DNA from 2 places in the Mesorhizobium silamurunense genome. Region 2 is predicted to be linked to the other one. Evidence: riboswitches for the same ligand, from Rfam matches in the RefSeq annotation. Region 2 holds a riboswitch; the other holds the start of a gene.
What was found. Region 2 has a riboswitch for S-adenosylmethionine ahead of AU465_RS17595 (O-succinylhomoserine sulfhydrylase). Riboswitches for the same ligand answer to the same signal wherever they lie in the genome.
Positions count from the first base shown of each region.

Region 1: another riboswitch for S-adenosylmethionine. It lies ahead of metX (homoserine O-acetyltransferase MetX); the one in region 2 lies ahead of AU465_RS17595 (O-succinylhomoserine sulfhydrylase).

Region 1 is NZ_LPVS01000070.1:64,159-79,826, forward strand. Features, by position in the region: gene AU465_RS19595 (hypothetical protein) at 1-621, opposite strand, end outside; gene ftsE (cell division ATP-binding protein FtsE) at 803-1,462, shown strand; gene AU465_RS19605 (cell division protein FtsX) at 1,455-2,444, shown strand; gene AU465_RS19610 (YdcF family protein) at 2,663-3,349, shown strand; gene AU465_RS19615 (pyridoxamine 5'-phosphate oxidase family protein) at 3,346-3,978, opposite strand; gene AU465_RS19620 (LysR family transcriptional regulator) at 4,081-4,983, shown strand; gene AU465_RS19625 (lysophospholipid acyltransferase family protein) at 5,072-5,872, shown strand; gene AU465_RS19630 (LysE family translocator) at 5,879-6,448, opposite strand; gene AU465_RS19635 (aldo/keto reductase) at 6,596-7,543, opposite strand; gene AU465_RS19640 (gamma-glutamylcyclotransferase) at 7,795-8,337, opposite strand; gene AU465_RS19645 (DUF2125 domain-containing protein) at 8,462-9,460, shown strand; gene AU465_RS19650 (sugar kinase) at 9,468-10,394, shown strand; gene AU465_RS19655 (prephenate/arogenate dehydrogenase family protein) at 10,406-11,344, opposite strand; gene hisC (histidinol-phosphate transaminase) at 11,351-12,454, opposite strand; SAM riboswitch at 12,606-12,683, shown strand; gene metX (homoserine O-acetyltransferase MetX) at 12,776-13,945, shown strand; gene metW (methionine biosynthesis protein MetW) at 13,942-14,556, shown strand; gene AU465_RS19675 (Stf0 family sulfotransferase) at 14,505-15,329, shown strand; gene AU465_RS19680 (glycosyltransferase family 2 protein) at 15,448-15,668, shown strand, end outside.
Region 2 is NZ_LPVS01000061.1:148,938-164,605, forward strand. Features, by position in the region: gene apaG (Co2+/Mg2+ efflux facilitator ApaG/CorD) at 188-580, opposite strand; gene AU465_RS17565 (ceramide glucosyltransferase) at 806-1,951, shown strand; gene AU465_RS17570 (ArsR/SmtB family transcription factor) at 1,986-2,918, opposite strand; gene AU465_RS17575 (carbohydrate ABC transporter permease) at 2,988-3,878, opposite strand; gene AU465_RS17580 (carbohydrate ABC transporter permease) at 3,878-4,759, opposite strand; gene AU465_RS17585 (ABC transporter substrate-binding protein) at 4,841-6,124, opposite strand; gene arfA (arabinosylfuranosidase ArfA) at 6,440-7,948, opposite strand; gene AU465_RS17595 (O-succinylhomoserine sulfhydrylase) at 8,135-9,322, opposite strand; SAM riboswitch at 9,379-9,456, opposite strand; gene AU465_RS17600 (2'-deoxycytidine 5'-triphosphate deaminase) at 9,667-10,761, shown strand; gene araD1 (AraD1 family protein) at 10,801-11,790, opposite strand; gene mmsB (multiple monosaccharide ABC transporter permease) at 11,999-13,291, opposite strand; gene mmsA (multiple monosaccharide ABC transporter ATP-binding protein) at 13,278-14,822, opposite strand; gene chvE (multiple monosaccharide ABC transporter substrate-binding protein) at 15,012-15,668, opposite strand, start outside.

The DNA.
Region 1 (15,668 bases), on a different contig from region 2:
CTTCACGCCGTTTCTAGGCACATCGAGACGGCTGGAAAAGCCGAATCTTTCGCCGGGAGCCAGCGAGCGGTTGGATGTCCCCAGCCTGTAGCGGATGACGTTGCTGGCATTGTCGGTGACACGGATCTCGAGCGGCGGCAGCGACTCCGACCTTGCGCCGTCATTGGCGGCCTCGCCGTCGACGAACAAGACGGGCTTCAATCCCGAGGCATCGATTCGCGACGTCACGCCGGAAATGCTAAGCGCGCTTGCCGGTGCTGAAGCCGCCCAGAAGGGGCTTTGACGCACCAGGGCGTGTCCGCCCGACACCCAGAAAGCGACGAGTGCCGAGCACACTCCGGCAGTCCAGAAGATCGGACCGCCGCGCGAGGCCGGCCGCGCGGGCGCAGCCTCCGGTTTGCGCAGCATGCCCATGCCATCGATGGATGGCGTCGAGGGCGCCTGCGGCGGTGGCGGCGCCGCGATCGGTTCCGAACGGGGAGCGAATCGCGGCAGCACCACATAGTCGGCATCGACGATATCGGGCGGCGCATCGAACATGACGCGCTCGGGCGCGGCATTTGCTGCCGCACCCGTCATGATTTCGCCGGAAACAGGGCGCGCGGTTCGATCCTCAGCCATTACGGCCCCAGTGCAATCTTCGTTTGTTTTGGGTAAACGCAAATGGTTAACGCTTCCCCACCGGAACCGCTGTGAAACGTCGAAAACGAGCAGAAATTAACCGACGATTAACCATGCCGGCCGATGGTCTTGGCAGAGAACAGGCTGGCAGAACGCCGCCTAGGGTTTCAGGTCGCCGAACGTGATCCGCTTCGAAAATGTCGGCCTTCGCTATGGCATGGGTCCGGAGATCCTCCGCGACATTTCCCTGCACATTCCGGAGCGCTCCTTTCAGTTCCTGAGCGGCCCCTCGGGTGCCGGCAAGACGACCTTGCTGCGCCTGCTCTTCATGTCGCTGAAACCGACGCGCGGACTGATCACCATTTTCGGCAAGGACCGCTCGCGCATCTCGCGCGGCGAGCTGCCCCTGCTCAGGCGCCGGATCGGCGTGGTGTTCCAGGATTTTCGCCTGCTCGATCACATGACCACCTACGAGAACGTCGCGCTGCCCTTGCGCGTGCGCGGGCGCGAGGAAGCAAACTATCGCACCGACGTCACCGAGCTCCTGAAATGGGTCGGCCTCGGCGACCGCATGCACGTGCTGCCGCCGGTGCTGTCGGGCGGCGAGAAGCAGCGCGCCGCGATCGCCCGCGCCCTGATCGAACAGCCGGAGATCCTGCTTGCCGACGAGCCGACCGGCAATGTCGATCCGCCGCTGGCGCGCCGGCTGCTGAGGCTCTTCATCGAGCTCAATCGGCTTGGCACCGCCGTGGTGATCGCCACCCACGATCTCGGCCTGATGGAACAGGTCGATGCACGGCGTATGATTCTCGCCGGCGGAAGGCTGGACGTCTATGACTGATATTCCGGTCGATCACCTGCAGGATGAGGCCGCCGAGACGACGGCAACCGTTCGGCGCGTCCAGCGCAAGATGGCGCCGATCGTACCGGCGCAGAACATCGCCGGCCGGGCGCTGGTGCTGGTCATCGCCATCATGACCTTCCTGTCCTGCCTGACCTTCGGCGCCGTGACGCTGGTGCGCGACACCGCTTCGGTGTGGGAGAACCAGATTTCGCGCGAAGCGACGGTCCAGATCAAGCCGGTCGAGGGCCTCGACATGGAAGCGGCCCTCGCGCAGGCCTCGCAGATCGCCGGCGAGTTTCCCGGCGTGACGGGCACGAAGATCGTCGACCGCGATGCGACGGCGCGGCTTTTGGAGCCGTGGCTGGGCACCGGCCTCAACATCGACGAGTTGCCCGTGCCGCGCCTCATCGTCGTCACCATCGACGAGGCCAATCCGCCCGACTTCGCCGCCATGCGCGCCGCGATCACGCCCAAGCTGCCGAGCGCGGCGCTCGACGACCATCGCACCTGGGTCGACCGGCTGGTCGCCATGGCCCATACGACGGTGACGATCGGCTTTGCCGTTCTGGCGTTGATATTGTCGGCGACGGTGCTGACCGTGGTGTTCGCGACGCGCGGCGCCATGGCCGGCAACGGCCACATCATCGAAGTGCTGCATTTCGTCGGCGCCGAGGCCCGCTTCATCGCGCGCGAATTCCGATGGCATTTCCTGGTCACCGGCATGAAGGGTGCCGCTGCCGGCGGCGCCGCCGCTATTGCCGTCTTCATCGTCTTTTCCTGGTGGTCGTCGCGCAACATGGCGACGCCGCAGGCGGATCAGGCGACCGCGCTCTTCGGCAATTTCGCCATCGGTTCCACCGGCTATCTCGGCGTCGGCCTGATGGTGCTGGTGATCGGCGCGCTGACGGCGGCGACCTCGCATGCCACGGTCGTCGCCTATCTTAGCGATATAGATATCCGCCAGCCGGAGGCAGGCTGACCATGACCCGAAACCAAAGGTCGCCGAATGCAAGCGGTGACAACCGGGCTTCCGATGCGATCAGGATCCAAGTGCATGATCACGCAAGGGAAACTGCCGTAACGCAATGTGCGCCGTCCTATCTATCAAAGGCCGCATTTCAGAGTTAACCATAGGATGTTTTCAGGATTAACCTGGGGATGATGGACGCGCGGGACTCGATCGGAACGGCTGGACGGATGCCAGCGGCGCTTGCGGGCGGCGCGGCGCCTGAAAGGTCCGGTCGTCTCAGGTTTGCGCTTCGCATCTGCGGCTTCTTTGTGCTTGCCCTGTTGGCGCTTTTCGCCGGCGGCTTCGGCTGGTTTGCCGACAAGGTTAGCAACATGACGACGCCGGTCAATCCGGCCAGGGCCGATGCCATCATCGTGCTCACCGGTGGTCAGTCGCGGCTCGACGCCGCCATGGATCTGCTGGCATCAGGCAAAGGCGAGCGGCTCTTGATCAGCGGCGTTCACCCCTCGGCCAGCCGCCGCCAGCTGCAAGTGGCATTGGGCGGCGACAAGCAGCTGTTCTCCTGCTGTGTCGACATCGACCGCGCCGCGCTCGACACGATCGGCAATGCCGAGGAGAGCGCCAAATGGGTGGAAAGCCACGCCTATGGCAGCATCATCCTCGTCACCAACAACTACCACATGCCGCGCAGCCTGCTGGAGATGGGCCGGCTGCTGCATGGCGCGCGGCTCGAGCCCTATCCGGTGGTCAACACCAATCTCGGCAATGGCAGCTGGCTGACCAAGCCGGAAGCGCTGCGCGTGCTGCTCACCGAATACAGCAAATATGTGCTGGCGCTGGCGCGCGGCGTCGTTCCGCTTCGCCCGACCGTCGAGGGCGTCGCCCTCGCCGAAGCCTCCACGGTGAAGAACTAAACTAGACCCTCTCCTGGCACCTTGGTGCTGCCGCGCAACCGCGCGATCTCCTGTTCGAGGCTCTGGATGCGCCGGTCGCGCTCGGCAAGCGCCGCGGCCACGTCCGCCGCCTCGAAGCGCTGCGGGATGTGCTGCGGGCAATTGGCATCCCAGGCCGTGACGCTGAACAGGATCGCCTGCTCCGGCCGCGCCTTGTAGTTTGCCGGCATCAGCCTCGCCGTCAGTTCCGCATTGTCCTCGACGACCTGCGCCCTGCCCCAGATCTTGATGCGCTGCCGAAGCATGTAGTCGATCAGGAACAGGAAGGCTTGGGCATTGTCCGCAAGATTGCCCTGGGTGATGAACTGCCGGTTTCCCGAGAAATCGGCAAAGCCGATAGTGTGCTCGTCGAGCACCTTGAGAAAGCCGGCCGGGCCGCCGCGATGCTGGATATAGGGCTGGCCCCCGGCATTGGCCGTCGCCAGGAACACGCTGGTCTGCGCCTCGATGAAGGCGGCGAGATCGGACGTGATCGCCGCCCGCCAGCCGCCGCGCTCTTCGACACGCGCATAGGACTGGCGCGAACCTTTGCGGGACTGGATCGCCTTGACGGTCGGCGTGAAGGCGACATCGCTGGTAAAGGCGTTCATGGCGGCGCTCCTCGGACGAAGTGGCACAACATTTAATCTCTTCCGAAATCCGGAGGTAGAAGGCATATTTGCAATCTATCCTTCCGTTTTCTGGAAGAATGAATGGACCGCCTCGACGCCATGTCCCTGTTCGTTGCCACGGTGGAGGCCGGCAGCCTTTCCGCCGCCGCGCGGCGCGCCGGCATGCCGCTGGCGACGGTGAGCCGCAAGCTCTCCGAGCTGGAGAGGCACCTAAAGGCGCGTCTGCTCAACCGCTCGACGCGGCGCCTCACCTTGACCGACGCCGGCCAATCCTATCTGGCCGCCTGCCGCCGCATCCTGGAAGAGGTGAGCGAGGCCGAGCGCACTGCAGCCGGGGAATACTCGAGCCCGACCGGCGAGCTGGTCGTCACCGCGCCGGTCGTCTTCGGCCGCCTGCATGTGCTCCCCGTGATCACCGCCTTCCTTGCCGTCTATCCCGACGTCGACATCCGCCTGACGCTGTCGGACCGGATCACGCAACTGGTCGAGGAGCATATCGACCTCGCCGTCCGCATCGGCGAGCTGCCGGATTCGGCCATGGTCGCAATGCGCGTCGGCTCGATCCGCCGCGTCGTCTGCGCAGGCCCAGCCTACCTCGCCGGGCACGGCACGCCGCTCGAACCGCGCGACCTCGCCGGCCACAACTGCATCACCTTCGAGGGGCTTGCCTCTCCCGCGACGTGGAGTTTCGTGACAGGCAAGAGCGAGACCGCGGTTCCGGTCCGCTCGCGGCTGCAGGTCAACACCGCCGAGGCGGCAATCGACGCGGCGATCGCCGGTCTCGGCCTGACGAAGGTGCTGTCCTACCAGGCGGACGCCGCCGTGCGCGCGGGCGCGCTTCGTGTGGTGCTGGAGCCGTTCGAGCCGCCGCCCTGGCCGGTCAATCTCGTGCATGCCGGTCGGGGCCTGCTGCCGGTTAAGCTGCGCGCCTTCCTCGATTTCGCCGCGCCGCGCCTGAAGGAGCGGCTGGCGCGATCCTTATGACGGCGGCGCGTTCGCTCACCAGGCCGTTTCCTTTTTGCCTGCGCTTGGTGTAACCAACGCACACTTCCACACCCGGGCCTTTTCCCGCATGCTCTATATCCGCTCGCTGGCGTTCAACCTTGCCTTCTATCTCAGCCTGGTCGTCCAGATGATCTTCTGGACGCCCTTCTATTTCCTGTCGCCCCGCCACCGCGCCTGGTTCGTGCCGAAATTCTGGTCGCGCACCTCGATGTGGCTTTATGACAAGATCGCCGGCACCAGGAGCGAAATCACGGGCGTCGAGAACCTGCCTGAAGGGTCCTTCATCCTGGCGCCCAAGCATCAGTCCTTCTGGGACGCGATCGCCTTTTTTCCTTATCTCGACGACGCGTTGTATATCCTGAAGCGGGAACTGACCTGGATCCCCTTCTTTGGCTGGTACATCATGAAGATGCGCATGATCCCGGTCGACCGCGGCAGCCGCTCCAAGGCGCTGAAGGCGGTCGTCGCCGCGACCAGGCAGGAGATGGCGCGCAATCCCCGCCAGCTCATCATCTATCCCGAAGGCACGCGTCGCCCGCCGGGCGCCGAGCCCTCCTACAAATACGGCATCGTCGAGCTCTATACTCAGCTCGGCGTTCCCGTGGTGCCGGTCGCCCATGTCGCCGGCCTCTACTGGCCGCGCCGCAAGTTCATGCGTTTCCCCGGCACCATCAAGGCCCGCTTCCTGCCGCCGATCCCGCCCGGGCTCGACAAGGAGGAATTCATGCAGCGCCTGATCGGCGAGACGGAAGCCGCCTGCGACGAGCTGCTCGTCGAAGCCGCGCGCGCGCCGAACCCGCCGCCCATGCCGCCGACGGCGGTGAAGCGGCTGGCGGAGCTTGGCGCTGTTGCAATGACGAAGACTTGATCCTGCTTACGGCAGTGCCGCGAGCGCGGTGGTCAGCACCAGCGTCGCCGCGAAAATCAGGTTGATGATTCGCGACGCCATCGGATTGCGTAAGAGCCGCGCGAAAACGGTTCCTGCGAGAAGCCACAAGACGTGGATAACGACGATCATCGCTGCCAGCACCAGCAGCCTGGCGGGTAGGCCGAGCACATCGCGCTGCGCCGAAGCGCCGGCGAATACGGCACCGATCGCCACATAGGCTTTCGGGTTGGCGACAGCGAGCATGAAGCCGCCGAGAAAAGTGGGACGTGCCGCCTGTTTTCCGGCTTCGGCAAGAGGCGGCGCCGTCGCTATCCTGAAGGCCAGGTAGAGGATGTAGATGGCCGAAGCGACCGTCAGCAATGGCGCCAGCGCCGGCACCGAGGCGAGCATACCGAAGACGCCGTCGGCCACCACCAGGAGCACGGCGACCGTCCCAAGCACGACGCCTGAGGTGTAGCGCAGCGAATGGCGCAAACCGAAGGTCGCGCCGATAGCCGTCACGCTGATCGTCGCCGGACCGGGGCTGCCCATGACGACGGTCGCTGCGATAGTCAAGCCAGCAATTGCTGCCAGGGCTGCACCTCGGACAGAACCTCTCCGGCCATGGTGAACCCCAATTCCTGCCGTGATGCGGCAAGGATTATCGTGAGGCTCCCGCAAAGGTCTTGGACGATCGTGCGCGGCCTTGCGCGACCGATTCTGTCAGGCGCTGGCGCGGTCCAGCGCGGCCATATCGTCGGCGGAAAGCTTGATCGAAGCCGCGCGGATCAGGCTGTCCATCTGGGCGGGCGTCGTGGCACTGGCGATCGGCGCGGTGATGCCCGGCCGCGCCATGATCCAGGCGAGCGCCACTTCCGCCTGCTTGGCCGAATGGCGCACTGCCGCGGCATCGAGCGCGGACAGGATACGCATGCCCCGCTCGTTGAGATACTCAGCCACGTCTTCGCCGCGCTCGCTCTGGCCGAAATCGGCCTTGCTGCGGTATTTACCGCTCAGGAATCCCTTGGCGAGGCTGAAATAGGTGATGACGCCGAGATCCTCCCCCTTGCAGAGATCGAGCAGCGGGCCATCCAGCGAAGAACGGTCGTACAAATTGTATTCAGGCTGCAGAACCTCATAACGCGGCAGGCTCCGCAGGCTGGCAACGTCGAGGGCCGCGCGCAATTGTCCGGCATCGAGATTGGAGCAGCCTGGATAGCGGATCTTGCCCTTCTCGAGCAGGCGCTGATAGGCGCCGAGCGTTTCCTCGTACGGCGTGGCCGGGTCCGGCCAATGCGACAGATAAAGGTCGATGACGTCGGTCTGCAACCGCTTCAACGATTGATCGACCGCCTTTTCGATATAGGCCGCGGAGAGGTCTTTTTTTCCCTGGCCCATGTCGGAGCCGACCTTGGTGATGACGACGACGCTGTCCCGGTTGCCGCGGCTCTTCATCCAGTTGCCGATGATGGTTTCGGATTCGCCGCCCTTGTTGCCCGGCGCCCAGCGCGAATAGGCGTCCGCCGTGTCGACGGCGTTGAAGCCGGCCTCGGCAAACCGGTCGAGCAGGTCGAACGAGGTCTTCTCGTTGGCGGTCCAGCCGAAGACGTTGCCTCCCAGGACCAGCGGCGCGATGGAAAGGTCGGTGCGACCGAGACGGCGTTTCTGCAAGATTGCTCTCCGTGATGCTGGGATGGGCCTCGACGCCCAAAGGATGGCCCAAAGGATGGATTGCCGTTAAGCTAGTTCGTGCCTTGCTGAGGTCAAAGGCATGGTTTTGCTTTTTGATCGGGCCAGAGCAATTCCAGCAAAAGTGCGCAGGAGTCAGGCTCGGCGGGTTCGCCGTAGCTTTGCGTCCGGGATTGCGTAAAAACAAAGAGATAGAGCATTGGAGGCGATCTCGTTTTCGCCGGAAATGCCCTTCACGAAGGCGTTACCCGCCGCCCCACCTCTTCCAGCCAGTGGTCGCGGATGCCGAGCGCTTTCAGATGCTCCACCGTGCTCAAGACATAGTCCTCGTTCCTGCCCGACTGACCCACCGCGCCGCGCACGACTTTTGCCGCATGGTTGGCGTCGAGCCCGCCGGCATATTGCTCATGCGCGCGGTCGACGATGTAGGCGACCGCTTCGACCGTTCCGCCGCCTGTCCCCGCCGCGCCGTTCCCATCGAGCCGGACGTCGAGGCTGCGTTCGAGATAGACGCTGGTCACCAGCTCGCGTTCGCGCAGATAGGAAAGCACTTCGTTCCGCAAATCGCCGGGCACGCGAAAGGCGAGTCCAATGCAGGAGCCGCCGCGGTCGAGTCCCAGCACCAGGCCCGGCCTCTCGCGTGTGCCGCGATGCACGAAGGAATAGACGCAAAGCGACCGGCGATAGCCGTAAAGACGGGCGCGCCGCGTCTCGACATGTGCGAATCCCGGCCGCCAGATCAGCGACCCATAGCCAAAAACCCAAAAATCGCCCATATCGCCAAGCCTGATCGCATTCGAGTGACGACATCTCACCGATAAGGTGTTTCTTCCGTCCCCGCTTGTTGTGCGTGAGATTAACAGCCCGCTCGCCGCATGAGGGGTTAACGAGAGCCGCAGCATGACGTCAAGTGACGAGCGATCGCGCAAACCTCGCCGCCGGCTGTTCTGGCTTGCCGCGTTCATCCTGGTGCTGTTCGCGCTCTACAGCGGCGGATGGTTCTATCTCGCCGGCCGGGTCAAGACCGAGGCGGAGCGGGCGGTGGTCGAGCTTGGAGGCAAAGGCATCAAGGCCGACTGCGCCAACCTCACGGTCAGCGGTTATCCGCTGAGCTTCGCTGTCGCCTGCGACAGCCTGGCCTATCAGGACGATGCCCGGAATGTCGCGGCATCGACCGGCGATTTTAACGCCGTCGCTCGGTTCACCCAGCCCTTGTCGCCCGTGGCGGACCTGCGCGGTCCGTTGCGGACTGTCGCGCCAGGCATGCCGCCGCTGTGGCTCGACTGGGACCAACTGCACGCTGCGGTCAAACTGTCATGGCCGCTTCCGAGGCTGATTTCGCTGCAGGCAGAGGGCCTGTCCGGACAGACCGATCCGGCCGACGACACCGATCCCGTGCAGCTGTTCAGCGCCGGCCAGGCGGCTGGCCAGTTGCAGCCGAACGGCCAGGACATCGTCTATACCGGCAGCTTTGGCGATCTGAAGATCGACGCCGACGCGATCGGCGGGCGTGCGCTGCCGGAACTCGACGGCGCCGGCGAAGCGACAGTGAAGAACGGCGTCGCGCTGATTGCGGCGCCGCCGAAAAGCCTGCGCGGCCAGGCGATCGACATTGCCAGGCTCGACCTGTCGTCGGGAACGGCGCGCGTCACCGTGTCCGGACCGGTCTCGGTCGACGCGGACGGCCTGATCGATGCCAACCTGAAGATCAAGCTCAAGGATCCCAAGGCGGTGGCGGCCATCCTCGCCGGCGCCATCCCCGAGCACAAAAATGAAATCGAGCAGGGTTTTGCCGGCATTGCCATGCTCGGCAGCGAGCCGTCCATGCCCCTCAAGATCGTCAAAGGCAAGGCTTCGCTCGGCTTCATCCCGCTCGGCAAGATCAAGCCGGTAGAGTAGGCCGACGATGCCAAGACCCGTCAAACTGCTCAGTGTCGGCGCCTTCACGCTCGACACGATCCTGCGTGTCGAGACGCTCCCCACGCATCAGGGCAAGTTCATTGCCGCCGACGGTGTCCAGATCGCCTCGGGCATGGCGACGAGCGCCGCATGCGCCGCACATCGTCTCGGCGCCGACGTGTCGCTTTGGGCGAGCGCCGGAGACGACGCGGTCGGCGACAGGCTGATCGCCGAGATAGAAGCGGAAGGGGTCGACTGCAGCCTGATCCGGCGCGTTGCCGGCGCGCGCTCGGCGCTGGCCGCAATCCTGGTGGACGCCCATGGCGAGCGCGTCATCGTTCCCTTCTACGATCGCAAGGCGCAAGCTGACCCCGACTCCCTGCCGCTTGCCGATCTTTCCGCCTTCGACGCCGTGCTGGTGGATGTGCGCTGGCCGGGCGCAGCAGCGCTCGCCTTGACCGCCGCGCGGGACGCCGACCTTCCGGCGATCCTCGACGCCGACACTGCGCCGGTCGAGGTGCTGGAGAGGCTCTTACCGCTGGCCTCGCATATCGTCGCATCGGAGCCGGCGGCGCGGATCGTCTGTGGCCACGCGCTCGATCCGGAAAGCGCCTGCGCCGATCTCGCCTCGCGCACCGACGCCTTTGTCGCGGTGACGGGCGGCGCTGCCGGCACCTGGTGGCATGACCGGGGAACCGGCCGCGTTCGCCATGTCGAGGCGCCGAAGGTCAAGGCGGTCGATACGCTCGCCGCCGGCGACGTCTTCCACGGCGCCTTTGCCGTCGGCCTTGCCGAAGCCATGCCGCCCGAGCAGGCGCTGCGCTTTGCCAGCGCCGCCGCCGCGCTCAAATGCCTGCGCTTCGGCGGCCGGCTCGGCGCGCCGGACAGGGCCGAGACACAGGCCATGATGGCGGCCTACTGGCCGTCATTATAGGCTGAGAATGCTCAGGTCTTGGAAGCTGGATGTTCGACCGCCTGGCGGCCGAAATCCGGCACGTCGATGTCCTGGCCGGCCTCGATGATCGAGCGGCGGATGGCGCGCGTGCGGGTGAAGAGGTCGAACAGCTTTTCGCCGTCGCCCCAGCGGATCGCCCGCTGCAGCGAGGCCAGATCCTCCGAGAAGCGCGCCAGCATTTCCAGGATCGCATCCTTGTTGTGCAGGCACACATCCCGCCACATGGTCGGGTCGGACGCCGCCAGGCGGGTGAAGTCGCGAAAACCGGAAGCGGAATATTTGATGACTTCCGTCTTGGTCACCGATTCCAGATCATCGGCGGTGCCGACGATGTTGTAGGCGATGATATGAGGCAGATGCGAAACGATGGCCAAAGTCATGTCGTGATGCTGCGGGTCCATCGTGTCGATGTTCGAGCCGCAGCGCCGCCAGAATTCGGACAGCTTCTCCAGCGCCTCAAGATCGGTGCCCGGCAGCGGCGTGAAGATGCACCAGCGATTGTCGAAGAGGTCGGCGAAGCCGGCATCCGGCCCGGATTTTTCGGTGCCCGCCAGCGGATGACCGGGGATGAAGTGCACGCCGTCGGGCACATGCGGCTGCATCTGTGCGATGACGGAGGCCTTGGTCGAGCCGACATCGGTCAGGATGGCGCCTTTCTTCAGCGCCGGCGCGATCTCGGCGGCGACCTCGCCGGACGAACCGACCGGAACCGAGACGATGACGAGATCCGCATCGCGCACCGCTTCCCCGGCATCGGTCGTGTAGGAATCACCGAGATTAAGCTCCTCGGCGCGCTTGAGCGTCGATTGGCTGCGAGTCGCGATGGCAATATGGCGGGCAAGCCGCTCGCGGTGGATGACGCGGGCGAGCGACGAGCCGATCAGGCCGATGCCGACCAGCGCTATTCTTTCGAACATCGGTGATGTCATGGTGCTCTAGCTTTTCAGGAAACTCGTCAGCGCTTCGACGACGCCGCGATTGGCCTCTTCGGTGCCGATGCTCATGCGCAGCGCGTTGGGGAAGCCGTAGCCGGTGACGCGGCGCAGGATATAGCCGCGTGCGCCGAGATAGTCGTCCGCAGCCGCCGCCGAATGCCTCTTGTCGTCGGGAAAATGGATCAGCACGAAATTGCCGACGCTGGGCGTGACGCGCAGCCCGAGCAGGGTCACCTGCTCGCTGACCCAGGTCAGCCATTTCTCGTTATGCGCCACGCTGCGCTCGACATGGGCGCGATCGCGGATGGCCGCGATGCCGGCCTCGATCGCAGTCGCATTGACGTTGAAGGGGCCGCGCACCCGGTTGATCGCATCGACGATATGCGCAGGTCCGTACATCCAGCCGATGCGCGCGCCGCCGAGGCCGAGCTTGGAGAAGGTGCGTGTCATGACCACGTTTTCGGAACTGCCGGCCAGCTCGATGCCGGCTTCATAGTCGTTGCGCCGCACATATTCGGCATAGGCCGCGTCGAGCACCAGGAGCACGTTCTTCGGCAATCCGGCATGCAGCCGGCGCACTTCCTGGAAAGGCACGTAAGTGCCGGTCGGATTGTTGGGATTGGCAAGGAAGACGATCCGCGTCGCCGGGGTGACCGCGGCGAGGATCGCATCGATGTCGGCGCGCTCGTCGGTTTCCTTGACCGCCACCGGTTTGGCGCCGGCGGCCTGAATGTAGATTTTGTAGACCATGAAGGCGTGTTCGGTGAACACGGCTTCATCCCCCGGCGCGAGATAGGTCTGCGCGAGCAACCCAAGAATCTCGTCGGAGCCGTTGGAGCAGATGATGTTTGCCGCGTTGAGGCCATGCACGTCGGCGATCGCCTCGCGCAGCCGGCGGGCGGAGCCGTCGGGATAGACGTCGAGCTTCGCCGCCACTTCACGCGCCGCCTCGATCGCCTTCGGCGAAGGCCCGAGCGGATTCTCGTTCGACGACAGTTTGTAGACCTTCGTCACGCCGGCCGGCGCCGTGCTTTTTCCAGGCACGTAGGCCTCGATGTCCATGATGCCCGCGCGGGGCGTCGGACGTGGCTGATCCTGCTTCATGTCACAAATCCGTCGAGAAGGCGTCCGTCCGGAGGCCGCTGCGGAAATACAGGCCATGGCCCGGAATGTCGAGTGCCGGCGCTCGCGCCGAGATGCCGATCTCAAGTTGCTGCCCGTTGACGAAGCGCGGCGCTGGTCCTAGAAGAGCAGCCGGACTTCCCGTGGTGATTTGGCCGGTCGGCTTGCAGCCACGTTAAACAATTCGCTAAAGGGCCGTTTGCAACCTGTAACCGGCTTTGCGAGGGCAAGCCGGTTTTTTGTTGTCCGCTGCCGGCCGGACACCGCATCGGCGAGATCGATACGGACTGGATGGGGAACGCAATGGCCGCTCAGCGCGCTGCAAGGACCAACAACGAGGCCGACCGGCCGTCGAGCCCGGTGTTGCAGTTCGGGCCCGACAAGCCGCTGAGGCTCGATGCGGGCACGGTGCTGTCGCCATTCCAGGTCGCTTACCAGACCTACGGCACCCTTAACGACGCCCGCTCCAACGCCATCCTCGTCTGTCACGCGCTGACCGGCGACCAGCATGTCGCCAACGCCAATCCCGTGACCGGCAAGCCGGGCTGGTGGGAGGTGCTGATCGGCCCTGGCAAGATCATCGACACCAGCCGCTTTTTCGTCATTTGCGCCAACGTCATCGGCGGCTGCCTCGGCTCCACCGGGCCAGCCTCGACCAATCCGGCGACAGGCAGGCCCTACGGCCTTGACCTGCCGATCATCACCATCCGCGACATGGTGCGCGCGCAGCTGATGCTGGTCGACCATTTCGGCATCGAGAAGCTGTTTTGCGTGCTCGGCGGCTCGATGGGCGGCATGCAGGTGCTGGAATGGGCCGCCAGCCATTCGGAGCGCGTCTTCTCGGTGCTGCCGATCGCCACCGGCGCCCGCCATTCCTCGCAGAACATCGCCTTCCACGAGGTCGGGCGGCAGGCCGTCATGGCCGATCCGGACTGGCACGGCGGCAAATATCTCGATTTCGGCAGGCGTCCGGAAAAGGGGCTCGCCGTAGCGCGCATGGCCGCCCACATCACCTATTTGTCGGAGGCGGCTCTTCACCGCAAGTTCGGCCGCAACCTGCAGGACCGCGAGGCGCTCACCTTCGGTTTCGACGCCGATTTCCAGATCGAAAGCTATTTGCGTCACCAGGGCATGACCTTCGTCGACCGCTTCGACGCCAACTCCTACCTCTATCTGACGCGCGCGATGGACTATTTCGACCTTGCCGCCGACCATGGCGGACGGCTGGCCGACGCCTTCGCCGGCACGAAGACGCGGTTTTGCCTGGTGTCCTTCACATCAGACTGGCTGTTCCCGACCGAGGAAAGCCGCTCGATCGTGCATGCACTGAACGCCGCCGGCGCCTCCGTCTCCTTCGTCGAGATCGAGACCGATCGCGGCCACGACGCTTTCCTGCTCGACGAGCCGGAACTGTTCGCGGCCATCAACGGCTTCATCGCCTCGGCCGCCCGCGCCAGGGGGCTCAGCCTATGAGCGTCAATCGTGCCCAACGCGTCGATCTCGAGGTCGTCGCCGGTCTCATCCCGGCCCATTCGCGCGTGCTCGATGTCGGCTCTGGCGACGGCCTGCTGCTGGAACTCCTACAGGAGGCCAAGCAGGTCGACGGCCGCGGGCTGGAGCTGTCGCAGCGCGGCGTCAACGAATGCGTGGCGCGCGGCCTTTCCGTCGTCCAGGGCGACGCCGACAAGGATCTCGAATTCTATCCCGACAAGGGGTTCGACTTCGTCGTGCTGTCGCAGACCCTGCAGGCGACCCGCAATCCCAAGCTGGTGCTCGACGAGCTGCTTCGGATCGGCAACCGCGCCATCGTCTCCTTTCCCAATTTCGGCCATTGGCGCGTGCGCTTCTCGCTGCTGATCAAGGGCAGGATGCCGGTCACCAAGGACCTGCCCTATTCCTGGTACGACACGCCGAACATCCACTTCTGCACCATCCGCGACTTCGTCAATTTGTGCGAGGAGCTCGGCGCGACGGTCGAGAAGGCGACCGCGCTCGACGCCAACGGCCAGAAGATCGGCCTGTCCATGCCCTGGTGGTTCTGGAATTTCTTCGGCCAGCAGGCGGTGTTTTTGCTGAAGCGATGATCGGGATGCATCTTTTTCGTCGGTCGCCGCCGGCCGTTAAAATCCCTCCGGACATTCTGTCGGAGATACGGGCGGGAATCCTCGTCTGCACCTCACCGCGCAGCGGCAGCAATCATCTTGCAGGACTGATGGCTTCGGCCGGGTTGGGCAATCCACTGGAATGGTTTGGCGGTCGCCGGCTGCTTGAGCTGCCCGGCTACCCGCGCGAACCGAGCGCCCAGCTTCTTCGTGCGTTGACGGAGGGACGGTCCTCTTCTGGAGTCTACGCGATTAAGCTCTTTGCGAGCCAGTTCGCTCAAGTGGCCAAGAAGGTGAACCTGCCGGCTAGTCTTCCGAACCCGCGCTATGTGCGCTTGACGCGCAGCGATCTGCTGGGCCAAGCGATCTCCTGGGCACGCGCGCGGCAAACCCGCAGATTCCGCTCCACTGAAGCCAGTCATGCACCGCCGCGCTACGACAGCAGAGCGATTGCAGAGTCGCTTGAGAAGATTTTGATGGAGAATTTGGCTTGGGATGCTTGGTTCGCGAAAAACGGACTGCCTTTTCTTGCGTTGACCTATGAGCAAGTTCAGCAAGATCCGGTTGGAAGCCTCAAGAAGATCGCGCAGCTGGCAGGTGTAGAGCCCGTCTGGGGAACGAACCTCGAGTCAGGTCTCGAAATCCAGCGCGACGCGATCAACGACGAATGGAGAAAGCGTTTCCTGTCTGAATATACCGACTCATCGAGCTTCCGGCACGGAAAAAACTATATCCGTGGCTTCTTGAAGAACTAGCAATCGGTGAACCGCAATCGAAGCGGAAACTCGCAAATAGAATGGCGCCTTTGATCGTTTGACAGCATACGCTCAGGGCTATAGCGACTATCCCGATAAGCTGGTGGTGGTTAACTCTATGGCTGAACATCCAACCTATTCGATCGTCGTGGAGATGGAGAATGCCAAATCCATTGACTGGGACGAGATCGGCGTGGGCCTGAAGGCCCTGGCGCGTGAAATTGCTGCCGTTTCTGCAACTGGTTTTGCAAGGCCGAAAGTTGTCGTGTCGCATAGCGGGCCTGATTCGGACGCCGATTTGCTGCAAGCGAGCATCGAAGCTGAATCGCCTCAACTGAT
Region 2 (15,668 bases):
TGCCCGAAGGGCGGATGAGGGGCGGCGCGAACGTTTGTGGAGGTTGCGCCGGCACCCCAACGCTGTCGTCTGCCTTAAGGAGAATCTCAGAAGTTTGGCGCCGCCCCTCATTGCCCTGCCCGTCCTCCGCAGCAGCTGCGGAGGGTGGACCGGGCATTTCTCGCCGTATAGAGACGGGAGAAAGACGCTAATTCACAGTCCGCCGTGTACCCGGCATGTCGAGAGAGAAGGCGGGGATGGCGACGTCGAACGTCTCGCCGCGCCCGTTGCGCATTGTGTAGTGGCCGACCATGATGCCGGAGGGCGTCGATAGCGGGCATCCCGACGTGTACTGATAGCTGTCGCCGGGATTGAGTTCCGGCTGATCGCCGACGACGCCCGCGCCGCGCACCTCCTCGACGCGGCCGCGGCCGTCGGTGATGTGCCAATAGCGCGACAGAAGCTGCACGAACTCGTCCGACCGGTTGTCGATCGTCACCTGGTAGCCCCAAACATACCGGTTCTCGGACGGATCGGAACGATCCTCCAGATAGAACGGCCTGACCTGCACTTCGATGTTGCGCGTGACGGCGCGATACATGGGGGCACTCCGGTTGTTGCGGCAGGCAAGATTTGCCGGACTTCGTGGTTGTTACGCCAAGCGCGGCCCATCCTGCCGACCTCAAAGCGCACGTGCCGATAAACAATGTCATTTAAGTGACACATGACAATGTTGGTGTGCGCAAAACCGTGCCGGGCGACTCGGGGCGCGCTCTGTCGACTGATGAAACGGCCGCCGGCGGCCTTCCGGAGTGACCAGATCTCGATGGAACTGACTCTCGCAGCCGCCTTTGCCTCGTCAGCCCTTCTTCTTTCCAATCTCGCCGGCATCCTGCTCGCTTCGTCGCGGCTGAAGGCGCATCGCGTCATTCCTCCGCCCGCCGGCAAGCAGCCGCCGGTCTCGATCGTCGTTCCGTCGCGGGGCGTGGAGCCGTTCACCGAGGAGACGCTGAACCGCGCCTTCTCGCTCGACTGGCCGCGCTATGAGCTGATCTTCTGCGCCGCCCATGCCGAAGACCCCGTGGTTAGGCTCATCAATGCCGCGATCGCGCGCTTTCCCAAGGTTCCGGCGCGGCTGCTCGTCGGCGATGACAGGATCGGCGCCAACCCCAAGCTGAACAACTGCGTCAAGGGTTGGCAGGCAGCCCGGCACGATTGGGTGATCCTCGCCGATTCCAACGTGCTGATGCCCAACGACTATGTCCAGCATCTGATGGCGGCCTGGCGGCCGGATACCGGCCTCGTCTGCTCGACACCGATCGGCTCGCGGCCGGACGGTTTCTGGGCCGAAGTCGAATGCGCCTTCCTCAACACGCTGCAGGCGCGCTGGCAATATACCGGCGAGGCGCTCGGCCTTGGCTTCGCTCAGGGCAAGAGCATGTTGTGGAACAAGCCGATGCTCGACGCCCAAGGCGGCATCCAGGCTTTAGCCGCCGAGATCGCCGAGGATGCGGCGGCGACCAAGCTGATCAACAGCCTGGGCCTCCGGGTCAATCTCGTGGCCTCGCCCTTCGAGCAGCCGCTCGGCCAGCGCACGCTCGCCGAAATCTGGTCGCGCCAGGCGCGCTGGGCGCGGCTGCGCCGCGTCACCTTCCCGCTGTTCTTCGCGCCCGAGATTCTGACCGGTGTGGTTATGCCGCTGATTTTCGCGCTGATCGCGGCGGCAGGCGCCGGCGTCAGCCTGCCTACGACTGCGCTTTGCGTGCTGGCGATCGCCTATGTCCCGGAATGCCTGCTCGCCCGGTCCAAGGGCTGGTATCTGTCGCCGTGGAGCGTGACCGCGATGATCGTGCGCGACACGATGCTCCCCGCCATCTGGGCGCGCGGCTGGTTGGGTGGCGCCGTCGAATGGCGCGGCAACGCCATGACCATCCGCACCAAGGCAATGACCGAGCTGGAGGAGGGTATCTGAGCACGCCCAAGAGACACGAGCGCCCCGTCCGCCGTCAGCGACCGAGCTCAAGGCGCATGACTATATCCTGGTCATAGTTGCCAAAGCCGCGCCCAAATATGTTGACGCCCCCAGGATGCTTCGCCTTCGCGTCGATGCCGATTCTCATCCGGATCGAGCGATGCTCGGTGATGCCAAGGTCGTCCATGGTGACGTCGGAGATTCTGACGCCGTCGATGAAAGACCCCGACTGGCCGATCCGCCAGCTCTTCAACTTGCCATATTGTGAGCCTGCCAGCTTCCACCAGCTTGGCGTATAGACACCGCGCTTGTCGCCATAGTCGCCCGGCGACGTCCAGGTGCCGACCGCCACATCGTTTACCCAGAGCGTGAGGTCGGAAGGCCAGTCCATATTGGTGCCGGGCACCTCCGACGAGAGCTCCATCGAGAACTCGATCGACTCTATCCGGGCATTGAGCAACTTGGCGTTGTTCGGAAATTTGTACTCGACGCTGCCCATTCCGAACCAGATGAGCGCCGCCTGGACACGCGCAGGATCGAGGAAGGAATCAGGGACGTCCAGGAGGCCGATCACGCCATCCGTTGAGCAGAGACCGCAAGGCGGACTGACTTCGACGGAGGTGAACAGGCCGAGCGGCATCGCGACTTCGATGATGTTCGCGTCGCGTTGAAGTTCCTCTTCAGCCTCGAACCGCACGATGATCTCGTCGAAGCGGGCCGAACAGATCTTTTGATGGCCCTTCCTGGCCTTAACGGCCTCGGTCACGATCAGGCCGGTTTCCTCAAGTGTCTGTACGTTGATGGCGACCGTCGATTGCGGCAGCTCCAGCCGACGGGTGATGTCGTTGACGTTGAGCGGGCCTTCGCTGCGCAGGAGCTTGAGGATGCGTACGCGGATCGTTGACGCCAGTCCCTTCAAGACCTCGATGTCGTCCTCCGGATCGATGGTGAGGAAGTTGGGTTTCATGGACGACGGCGACCTAAGCGGGAAAGGAGGCAGTGTGTATATCATAATTGCTGATAGTCAAACTGATGGTCAGCCTTTGATGCCGGCCGAGAGCGTTATCGCCTGGGTCACGCGGCGCTGGAAAATCAGATAGGCCAGAGCAACGGGAAGTCCTGCCAGCACGGCGCCCGCCAGCTCGCGCGCATACTGGACACCGAAGGCGGAGTGCACCTGCGTGACGCCGACCGTGATGTTCATCGTCTCTTCGGAACTCTGCGCCAGGAACGGCCAGAGGAAAGCGTTCCATGCGCCGATGAAGGTGATTATGGCCAGCGCCGTTGTCACCCCCCAGTTCATAGGCAGGTAAATCCTGAACAGAAGCTGCAAATCGTTGGCGCCGTCCATGATCGCCGCCTCACGGAAGTCGCGCGGGATCGAATCGAAGAACTGCTTGTAGACGATGACGACGACCGGAACGATGAGTTGGGGAAGGATGATGCCGAGCCAGGTGTTGAGGGTGCCGAAATTCGACATCAGCACGAAGTGGGTGACTATCAGCGCCTGGATGGGCACCATGAAGCTCGCCATGATCGTCAGATAGAGCAAACGGCGGCCCGGGAAGCGCAATTGCGATATCGCATAGCCGCAGGTCGCCGCCGTGAAGATGACGATTATGGTGACCGCTGCGGAGGTCACCAGCGAATTCAGGTACCAAAGTCCGATCTTCGTGTTCAGAAGAATGTAGGTGTATGCCTCGAGCGTGAAGGTCTCGGGCCACAAGCGGACTCCGGGTTGAACGACCTCGTATTCCGGCTTGAGCGTGGTCACCATGGCCCAGTAGAGCGGAAAGGCCCAGATGATTGCGAATGCGAATGTCGCCAGCGTCAGAAACAGTCCCGCGATGTCGAAGGCCCGCAGCTTGCGATACGCGCCTTCGGCGCCGACGGTTGGCAGCTTGATGCGGCCGGTTTCGACGCTCATCACTCGGCGCTCCTGGCGCGCAGCACCTGGTATTGCAGAACCGAGAGCGCCGCGATCAGCACGAACAGCGCGGTGGCAACCGTTGCGGCATAGCCGCCACGATTACGCTGGAAGGCCTCTTGGTAGATGTACTGCACCAACACCATTGTCGGCTCGGAACGGCCGCCGACCGAAAACAGGTAGACCTGATCGAATATCTTGAGCTGCAGGATGAGCTGTATCGTCGCCACAAGCGCCGTGACTGGCCAGATCAGCGGCCAGGTGATCTTCCAGAACAGCTGCCAGCGACTGGCGCCGTCGAGTGCCGCGGCGTCATATATTTCCGGGGATATGTTTCTCAACCCCGCAATGAAGAGCAAGACATTGAAGCCGTTGGTCCACCAGATCGTGATCAGCCCTACCATGGGAAGGAACCACGGTATCGTGCGGAAGACAGGCACGCGCTCGCCGTAGAAGAACTCGATCGGGTACTGCGCAATCCCGAACTGAAGGTCGAGGATCCAGCGCCACATCAGGAAGACCACTGAGACCGGCAGGATGTAGGGCAGGAAAAAGGCGGCAAGAACGACGCTTTGCGTCCATCCCTTCAGTCGGTCCACCATCAGTGCGATGAGGAGGCCGGTCGCCACGTTCGGCACCACGGTGAGCACGACGAAATAGCCGGTATTCCAGACTGCAGTCTTGAACAGCCTGTCGCCGAAGAGCCGAACATAGTTCTTGAAGTAGATCCAATCGCCCTCGCCGATCAGCGGCGCGTTCGTGAAAGAGAGCTCGAGCATCTTCAGGGTCGGATATATGAAGAGCACCAAATAGATGAGCAGGAAGGGCGCAATCAGAATGAAAGCGCTGCGGCGTTCGGCGCGTCTCGTGCTCGCTAGCATCGCACCGGGTCTCCTGTTTGATCCAATCCGTCTCCGAAGGCCCGCCGACGGCCGCAGCCGTCGGCGGGCTCCTCGGGAGGTTTACTCGGTCTGACCGTCCAGATCGTCGCGCATCTGCTCCATCGCCCCCTGCGGATCGAGTTCGCCGTTGATCGCTGGCATCAGGAAGTTTCCTGCCGCATCATAGACCGGCGAGGCCACACCGGCGAGCTTGGAGCTCGGATCGAACACCGCCGTTTTCGCCAGTGTTGAATAGGTGGCGTTCGGTTGCATCTTCTTGAAATCGTCGCTCGAAGTGACCGGTGAAAAGGCGGGGATGTGCCCAGCGGTTGCCCAAAACAGCGAATGCTCGTTCATCCATTTCACGACCTCCAGCACTGCCTTCAGCTTCTCCGGCGAGATCTCCTTGCCCTTGCGGTTCGGGATTGCGAAGGAGTGCGAGTCGGCCCAGGTTGCCGGCTGGTCGAAAAAAGTCGGAAGCTGGATAGCCCCCCACTCGAAGCCGAGCTTGTTCTGCTTGCCCAGGTCGGTGAAGGTGGGCACTTCCCAGACACCGTTGATGTGCATGGCGGCCTTGCCCGACGTGAAGAGCGCGATCGAGGCCGGATAATCGGTCGACTTCGGCGCCAGCCCGTCGGCGACCCATTTGGCGACGACGCTCGTGGCCTTGACTGCCTTGTCGAGATTGTCACCTTCCAGAAACTTGCCATTGTCGGAGAGGAACTTGCCGCCCTGCTGACTGAACAGCGAGTAGAAGATGCGCCACTGCGAGTCGCCGGCAGCGCTGTGGATGGAGACGCCATATTCCGAGCCGCCGGCCTTCAGTTTCTCGAGAGCCGCGTGGAAATTGTCGACGCCGTCGAGGCCCTTCGGCAGGCCGTCTTGGCCGAGGAGACCGGCTGCAGCGAGCTTGTCCTTGTTATAGTAGAGAACGACCGAATGGATATCGAAGGGAACAGCGTATTGCTTTCCGTCCACCTGGGCAGCTTTCCAGTTGGCGGGCGCATAGTTGTCGGCTGAGAAGCCGGCGGCCTTCAACTCCTCGGGCGTGATTTCGCGCAGCGTCCCCGTAGCGACGCCGAGCGGCAGACGCGACAGGTGGTAGGTCATGACATCCGGCCCTTCGCCGACGGCGGCCGAGGTCTGGACCTTCGTGTAGAACGGCACGCCCCATTCAAGCGTCGTCGCCTGGATTTCGATCGAATCCGCGTGTTCCTTGTTGAACTGATCGATCAGCGACTTCATGCGCACGCCGTCGCCGCCGCTCAGGAAATCCCACCAGACGACCGTCTCTTTCGCTTGCGCGCCGGCAGCGAATGCGATCAGTGCCGCCGTGGCCAGCGCCTTCTTCAGTATTCTCCTCATCATGATCCTCCCTTTTCGGCTATTTTTCGCTTGCTTCGAGAAGTCGCCGCAGCGCTCGAATTCCTCCAGACTGTTTGGCAGCAGCAACCGATCCTGCGTGCCGTGCCCACTGCTGTTGCATCAAGACCGGCAGGGCGGAGTCCGGACGCTCCTCACGCCCGCTACTCCTTCACGGCATGGCACAACAAACGTGGATCGAGATTCTGTCTAGTTCCCTTACCTCAACGATACCTTTGGCTTGTAGGGCGGTCAACCAATCTTATGGTATGTATCATATTCTATGGTACATACGTGCGGGCTCTCCTACCCAAGGTCTCAGACGCTCACGCGCACCAGGTGATAGGATCTCGGCGGCAAACTACCCTTGACTCTGCCGTCAGCGATCGAAATCCCGTCGCCGATGCGGGGAGACACGTGGTCCGGCTTGGCGGCCGTGTTCGTGGCCTTGAGGTCAGGATGGGCAATCAACACGTGCTCGGCTATGCCCGTCGGCGCGAAGCCGGCCATATCGATGTCGATAGCCAAAGCCTCGTCCGGGTGGCGGTTGACCATGAAGAATGCCACGGTCCCGCCATCCCGGCTCCGCACTGCGGCAACGTCGAGATAGGGAACATCATCCGCCACCTTGGCATCGTAGGTCGGCACGTCCACGGCCACGTTCAAGGCGTCGCCGCGGCCATAGAGGGAGGCGTAGTAGTAGGGATAGTAGATGGTCTGCTTCCAGGCCGGCCCGCCGGTTTGCGTCATGATGGGCGCGATCACGTTCACGAGCTGCGCGATGCAAGCGATCCTCACACGATCCGACCGGCGGATGAATGTGTTGAGCGCGCAGCCGACAAGCAGGACGTCCTCGAAATTGTAGGCGTCCTCCAATAAGCTGGGCGCCTTGGCCCAATTGACCCCGTCGCCGTCGCTGACACCTTTCTTTCGGGTGTGATACCAGACGTTCCACTCGTCGAAGGAGATGTAGACGTTGTGCTTGGAGCGCTTCTTCGCCTTCACGTAGTCGATCACGCCGCCGATTGTCTGGATGTAGCGGTCGACCGTAACGGACTTGGCGAGGAAGTTCAGGTAGTCATCGTCCCAGTTGTCCCAGTATTGATGCAGCGAGATGTAGTCTACATTCTCGTAGGCGAGATCGAGGACCTCGGCTTCCCAGGCGGGGTAGGTGGGCATGTTATGGTTGGAGGAGCCGCAGGCGACGAGCTCGAGGGTCGGGTCGAAGACCTTCATGGCGCGACCGACCTCGTTTGCCACGCGACCATATTCATGGGCCGTGCGATGGTTCATTTGCCACGGCCCGTCCATTTCGTTGCCGAGGCACCAGACCCGAACATTGTGTGGTTCGGCTGAGCCATTCTTCCTGCGCAGGTCGCTCCAGTAGCTGCCACCCGGATGGTTGCAGTATTCGAGCATGGCGAGCGCCTCGGTGAACCCTTTCGAGCCCAGATTGACCGCAAGCATGGGCTCGGTCCCGGCCTTGCGGCACCAACGAATGAACTCATCCGTCCCTACCTCGTTGGTTTCGGTCGTCTTCCAGGCGTAGTCGAGCCGTACGGGCCGCTCATTCTTCGGTCCGATCCCGTCCAGCCAGTCGTAGTTGGAAACGAAATTACCGCCGGGGTAGCGAACCAGCGGCGCGTTCAGGCCACGCACCAGTTCCAGCACATCGCCACGGACCCCGTCCTCGTCGGCGGTCTCGTGGCCCGGCTCGTAGATGCCGCCATAGATGGCGCGTCCAAGATGCTCCAGAAAGGCGCTGTAGATGCGATCGTCGATGGTCCCGATCTTGAAATCCCGGTGGACCGCTATACGCGCCTTCATGTCCGTCGCCTACCCTTTATATCATTTAAGTTGATATGTACCAGGGCATTTGAACATCGGCTGCGAACAGTGTCAACCGCAGCTTGAGGCGACTTTGGCGCTTGGAGGTGCGTTCGGTCAGGGCTGTCGAAACGCTGCCCGCAGCATTGTCGCGTCAAACCGGAGAAGTTGCCGGTCTGAGCGCAGCTATCTGGCGGCCTTCAGCGCCTGTTCGATGTCGGCTAGCAGGTCGTCGGCGTCCTCAAGCCCCACAGAAAGACGCAGCGTGCCTGGCCCGATGCCGAGCTCGGCACGCGCCTCGTCGCTCAGGTTCTTGTGCGTCGTCGTCGCCGGGTGCGTGATCAGGCTCTTGGCGTCGCCTAGATTGTTGGAGATCAGCACGATGTCGAGCGCGTTCTGGAAGGCGAAGGCCGCCTGCTTGCCGCCCTTGACGTCGAGGCAGATCAGCGTCGAGCCGCCCGACATCTGCTTCCTGACGACATCCGCCTGCGGATGGTCGGCACGGCCCGGATAGATGACGCGGGCGATCTCCGGGCGTCCGGCCAGGAAGTCCGCGATCTTGCCGGCGCTCTCGGTCTGCTGGCGCACGCGCAGCGGCAGCGTCTCTAGGCCCTTGAGCAGCGTCCAGGCGTTGAAGGGCGACAGGCTCGGGCCGGTGTGGCGGAAATAGTCGTGCAGGTTCTCGTCGATCCACTTCTTGTCCGACAGGATGACGCCGCCGAGGCAGCGGCCCTGTCCGTCGATATGCTTGGTCGCCGAATAGACCACGATATGGGCGCCGAGCTGCAAGGGCTTCTGCTGCAGCGGCGTGGCGAACACATTGTCGACGATCACGCGCGCGCCGATCGTGTTGGCGAGCGCGGCGACGGCGGCGATGTCGACCACTTCCAGCGTCGGGTTGGTCGGGCTTTCCAGGAAGAACAGCTTGGTGTTCGGCCTGACCGCTTTTTCCCAGTTGGCGATGTCGGTGCCGTCGACCAGCGTCGCCTCGATGCCGTAGCGCGGCGCCAGCGTCTCGACCACCCAGCGGCAGGAGCCGAACAGCGCCCGCGCCGCGACGATATGGTCGCCGGCCTTGACGCTGCAGAGCAGCGCGGCGCTGACCGCGGCCATGCCGGAAGCGGTGGCGCGGGCGTCTTCCGCGCCTTCCAGCGCGCACATGCGCTTCTCGAACATGTCGACCGTCGGGTTGGCGTAGCGCGAATAGATGAAGCCCGGCTCCTCGCCCTTGAAACGGGCCTCCGCCGCTTGCGCCGTTTCGTAAACATAGCCTTGGGTGAGATACATTGCCTCGGCGGTCTCGCCGAAGCCGGAACGCAGTGTTCCGCTATGCACGAGTGCCGTCTGAGCCTTCCAGTTGCGCGTCTTGGTCATCGCCCTACTTCCAAACACAAAAAAACCGGCCGCGATGTCGCAACCGGTCCCATACGGCCTTGCGGCCAGCGGTCCTTTAGCGACTTGTTTAACGTGGCTGCAAGCCGACCGGCCAAATCACCACGGGATAACGACCCTTTAGACCTCGCCCGCGCTTGCGTCAATTGCCGGCTTGATTAAGAGGTTTGTACCAGGCAGGAGCCTGCGACTATGCGTTTGCCCGGCCTTAGAGCAATTCCAGGAAAAGTGTGAAACGGTTTTCCGTCCGGAATTGCGTCAAAACAAAAAGGTAGAGCGGTTCGCCGTTTCCGTGAAACGGTGAATTGCTCTAGCGGAGCCAGACCTTGCGGCAGACAGGCATTCTTCCCGATCAGGACATCGCGGCGCTGTTCGAGGCGGGCGCGCTGAAATCGCCGCGCGCGCTCGACACCAACCAGATCCAGCCGGCCAGCCTCGATCTGAGACTGGGCGACACGGCCTTCCGCGTGCGCGCCTCCTTCCTGCCCGGCCCCGATCACCTTGTGGCCGATAAGCTCGAACGGCTGAAGCTGCACGAGATCAGCCTTACCGAAGGCGCGGTGCTGGAGACGGGCTGCGTCTACATCGTGCCGCTGCTCGAAAGCCTGGCGCTGCCGGCGGAAGTCTCGGCCTCGGCCAACCCGAAGAGTTCGACCGGGCGGCTGGACATCTTCACGCGTGTCATGACCGACCGCGGCCACGAGTTCGACAAGATCGCCGCCGGCTATCGTGGCCCGCTCTACCTCGAGGTCAGCCCGCGCACCTTCCCGATCATCGTGCGTGCCGGCTCGCGGTTGTCGCAGATACGCTTCCGCACCGGCAACGCGCTGCTGTCGGAGCGCGAATTGCGCGACCTCCATCGCGCCGAGATGCTGGTCGCCACCGAGCCCCCCAACATCTCCGGCGGCGGCATAGCGCTCTCCATCGATCTCGACGGCGACAAGGACGGTCTTGTCGGCTATCGCGGCAAGCACCACACCGGCCTCGTCGACGTCGACAAGCGCGCCGCGCAGGATGTCGTCGACTTCTGGGAGCCGCTCTACAAGAGCGGCGCCGGCGAACTGGTGCTCGACCCGGACGAGTTCTACATCCTGGTCTCTCGCGAAGCCGTGCACGTGCCGCCGCTCTATGCCGCCGAGATGACGCCCTTCGACCCGCTGGTCGGCGAGTTCCGCGTCCACTATGCCGGCTTCTTCGATCCAGGCTTCGGCCACTCCGCCGCCGGCGGCAGCGGCAGCCGCGCGGTGCTCGAGGTGCGCAGCCACGAGGTGCCATTCATCCTCGACCACGGCCAGATCGTCGGGCGCCTGGTCTACGAGCATATGCTCAAGCGCCCTCAGGCGCTCTACGGCAGCGATCTCGGCTCCAACTATCAGGCGCAGGGACTGAAGCTCTCCAAGCATTTCCGCGCCGCGCGCTGAGGTCGAAGCTGCCGATCTCCCCCGGGGGAGATCACCCCCTCACAGCGCCTTCACCGCCACCTTCACCGGCTTTTCGATCTCCAGCGGGTTGCGCAGCGGCAGGCCGAAATCCTTCGCCTCGATCTCGAAGGTATCGCCTTCTTCGGTCCTGACGCCGTCGGCGAAGGAGAGTGTGGCGGTGCCGAACATGTGCACATGCACGTCGCCGGGCTGGCGGAACGCCGAATATTTGAAATGGTGATGCTCGAGATTGGCAATGGTGTGCGACATGTTCGCTTCGCCCGACAGGAACGGCTTTTCCCAAAGCACCTTGCCGTCGCGATAAATCCGCGATGAGCCCCTGATGTCGGCGGGCAGGTCGCCGATCAGGATCTCCGGCCCGAACGAGGCGTTGCGCAGCTTGGAGTGGGCGAGGAACAGATAGTTCACCCGTTCGGTCACGTGGTCGGAGAATTCGTTGGACAGCGTAAAGCCGACACGGAACGGCGCGCCGTCGTCGCCGATGACATAGATGCCGGCGATCTCCGGCTCCTCGCCGGCGTCCTGCGCGAAGGCTGGCGACATAAGTGCTGCACCCGGCGCCACCGCCATGGTGCCGTTGCCCTTGTAGAACCATTCCGGCTGCACGCCGATCTGGCCCTTCGCCGGCTTGCCGCCTTCCAGCCCCATGCGGAACATCTTCATGGAATCGGTGAGCTGCTCTTCGCCGTCGCTGAGCTTCTTGTGCATGGAATCGCGCGTCGCCGCAGAGCCGAGATGCGTCAATCCCGTGCCGGTAAGGTGCAGATGCGCCGGGTCCGGATGGTTGATCGGCGACACCAGCCGCCCCTTCTTGTAGGCGGCATCGAGATCGACCGTCTCGCCATAGCCCTTGCGCTCGATCAGGGCTTCGAGGCCGGTGCCGGTGCGGGCCGCCTCCATCGCCAGCGAATAGACGCTGCGCGCGCCGTTGATGATCCGGGTCTTGCCGCCGCTGCGGGCAACGACGCGGATCGTCTCGGCGTCGTCGAGGATCTGGGAAATCAGCATGATGAAACCCTCTCTCTTTTGCCTTGGCCCGGCTGCCGATGGCAAACCCTGACCGGCGCGGCCCGGAACCGATCCGTGCCACGGTTGAAACTCTTGCTCCGGATTGCGCTCGCGAGCCTGGTCCTTCCGGGACTTCTTCGCGCCAACGGGTTGCCGGCAGCTCCGCGATCTAGAACCCGTATGCCTCCTTAGTCCTTGCCTCCGGCCGTTAAGCCTTGTTCTTGTTGTAGACGTCGAAGATCACGGCACCGAGCAGCACCAGGCCCTTGACCACCTGCTGCCAGTCGACATTGACGCCCATGATCGACATGCCGTTGTTCATGACGCCCATGATGAAGCCGCCGACCACGGCGCCGATGACCTGCCCGACGCCGCCCATCGCCGAAGCGCCGCCGATGAAGACGGCGGCGATCACGTCGAGCTCGCTGCCGAGACCGGCCGCCGGCACCGCCTGGCCGAGGCGGGCCGCGATGATCAGGCCGCCGAGCGCCGACAGCACGCCCATGTTGATGAAGACGAGCAGCGTCAGCCTTTCGGTGTTGATGCCCGACAGCTGCGCCGCCTTGGCGTTGCCGCCCATCGCATAGATACGGCGGCCGATGGTCATGCGCTTGGTGACGAAGACGAACAGCGAGATCAGCACGCCCATCACCAGAAGCACCACCGGCAGGCCGCGGTAGCTGGCGAACTGGAACACTAGGAACAGGGCCAGCGCGCTGCCGACCAGCGTCTTGATGACGAACAGGGGGAAAGGCTCGGCCTCATAGCCATGGCGCTCGCGCTTGCGGCGTGCCCTCAGGCCGAAATAGGCATAGGCGAGCACCGCCACCACGCCCAGCACCACCGTCGTCATGTGCAGCGTGAGGCCGCTGCCGACGATGGTCTTGCCGGCGGCATTCACCGTCGGCGGGATCAGCGTCAGCGGGCCGATGACGTCCGGGATGAAGCCGGAGCTCAACGCCTTGAAGCTGTCGGGAAGCGGACCCACCGAGGAGCCGCCGCCAAGCAGCGCCTGGCAGATGCCGCGGAAGATCAGCATGCCCGCCAGCGTCACGATGAAGCTCGGTATCCGGTGATAGGCGATCCAGTAGCCTTGCGCCGCGCCGATGAGCGCGCCGACGATCAGGCAGACGATGGAGACGACCAGCGGATTGCTGAATATCCCGAGCGGCCAGATGACCATCATCATCGCGGCAAGAGCGCCGATGAAGCCGGCGACGGACCCCACGCTGAGATCGATGTAGCCTGCAACGATCACCAGCAGCATGCCAAGCGCCATCACGATGATGAACGAGTTCTGCTGCACCAGGTTGCTGAGGTTGACCGGTTTGAACAACGTTCCCGACGTGGTGTACTGGAAGAACAGCATGATGACGATCAGCGCGATGATCAGACCGTATTCGCGCAGGTTGGTCGTCAAGGCCGAGACGGCGACGCGCGGACCCTGCTTGACGTCCTCGGCGATGCCGCTCTGCGGCGCGGGAGCGCTATCTGTGCTCATGATGCTTTTTTCCTTCTCCCCGAACGATGGCGCGCATGATTTTTTCCTGGCTGGCGTCGCTTGCCGCCATTTCGCCGACGATACGCCCTTCGTTCATGACATAGATACGGTCGGTGATGCCGAGCAGCTCCGGCATTTCCGACGAGATGACGATGATCGCCTTACCCTCGGCGGCGAGGCGGGCGATGATCGTATAGATTTCGTACTTGGCGCCGACGTCAATGCCGCGCGTCGGTTCGTCGAGGATCAAGACTTCCGGATCGGCGAACAGCCATTTCGACAGCACCACCTTCTGCTGGTTGCCGCCCGAAAGATTGCCGGTCAGCTGATAGACGCTGGAGGCGCGGATGTTGGTCTTCTTGCGATAGTCGTTGGCGACGCTCATCTCGCGCATGTCGTCGATGACGCCGCGGCTGGAGACGCCTCCCAGATTGGCCAGCGTCACATTGTGCTTGATGTGGTCGATGAGGTTGAGGCCGTAGGTCTTGCGGTCCTCGGTGACATAGGCAATGCCGCTCGCCACCGCCTTGCTTACCGATGAGAGGTCGATCGGCTTGCCGCGGAGCAAAACCTCGCCGGTGATGTGCCGGCCGTAGGAGCGGCCGAACAGGCTCATCGCGAATTCGGTGCGGCCGGCGCCCATCAGCCCGGCGATGCCGACCACCTCGCCCTTGCGCACATTGAGGCTGATGTTCTTGATGACCTGCCGCTCGGCATGGATCGGATGGTACACCGACCAATCCTTGACCTCGAAGATGACGTCGCCGATCCGCGGCTCGCGCGGCGGATAGCGGTCGTCGAGCGAGCGGCCGACCATCGAGGTGATGATGCGGTCCTCGCTGATGTCCTTCCTGGGCAGGGTCTCGATGGTGCGCCCGTCGCGGATCACCGTCACCTTGTCGGCAACGCGGTTCACCTCGTTGAGCTTGTGCGAGATCAGGATCGAGGTCATGCCCTGGCGCTTGAACTCGAGCAGGAGATCGAGCAGCGCCTGGCTGTCCTTTTCGCTGAGCGAGGCGGTCGGCTCGTCGAGGATTAGGAGCTTGACTTCCTTGCTCAGCGCCTTGGCGATCTCGACCAGCTGCTGCTTGCCGACGCCGATATTGGTGATCAGCGTCTTGGGGTCTTCCTTCAAGCCGACTTTGTCGAGCAGCGCCTTGGTGCGCTTCTCGTTGGCGTTCCAGTCGATGACGCCGTAGGCAGCGTGCTCGTTGCCGAGGAAGATGTTTTCCGCGATCGACAGCATCGGCACCAGGGCAAGTTCCTGGTGAATGATGACGATGCCGATATGCTCGCTGTCGTGGATGCCCTTGAAGTGGCATTCCTGGCCGCGAAAGACGATTTCGCCTTCATAGGTGCCGGACGGATAGACGCCCGACAGCACCTTCATGAGCGTCGATTTGCCGGCGCCGTTCTCGCCGACGACGGCGTGGATTTCGCCTTCCTCGACGCTGAGGTTGACGTTCGACAGCGCCTTGACGCCGGGAAACGTCTTGGTGATGTCGCGCATCTCCAAAATCGTCGAGGTCATCAGGAATTCCGCTCCCTGGCGCATGCCTTCCATTTCCGGAAAGTGTCATGCGCGAAATCAACATACTGCAGTCTTGCCCGCGCAGCGTCGGCGCATGGGCGCTGCAGAGGCCGGCAAAAACAATACCGGGCTCGCTTCTGAACGAAAAGGGGCCCTGCGTCGCGCAGGACCCCTTCCTTTGAGGCAAGATTACTTCAGCTCGTCGGCCTTGATGTAGCCGGAGTCGACGACCTGCGCCTGGTAGTTCGACTTGTCGACCTCATGCGGCGTCAAGAGGATCGAGGGAACGACCTTGACGTCGTTGTTGTAGGTCTTGTCGTCGAGGCCGTCGGGCTTGCCGCCGGAGAGCACCTTGTCGACCAGCTGCACGGTGGCCTTGGCCAATTCGCGAGTGTCCTTGAACACGGTCGAATACTGCTCGCCCGAGATGATCAGCTTGACCGAGGCGGTCTCGGCGTCCTGGCCGGTCACGATCGGCCAGGGCTGAGCGTCCGTGCCGTAACCGACGGCGCGCAGTGAGGCGGTGATGCCGCGCGACAGGCCGTCATAGGGCGACAGAACGCCATCGACGCGGCTGCCGTCCGAATAGTTGGCCGAGAGCAGGTTGTCCATGCGCGCCTGGGCGGTGGCGGCCAGCCAGCGCAGCGTGCCGACCTTGTCCATGCCCATCTGGCCGGACTTGATCTTGATCGAGCCGTCGTCGATCAGCGGCTGCAGGACCGACATCGCGCCGTTGTAGAAGAAGAAGGCGTTGTTATCGTCCGGCGAGCCGCCGAACAATTCGACGTTCCACGGCTTGGTGTTCGCGAAGCGCTCCTTGAGGCCCTTGACCAGGGAATTCGCCTG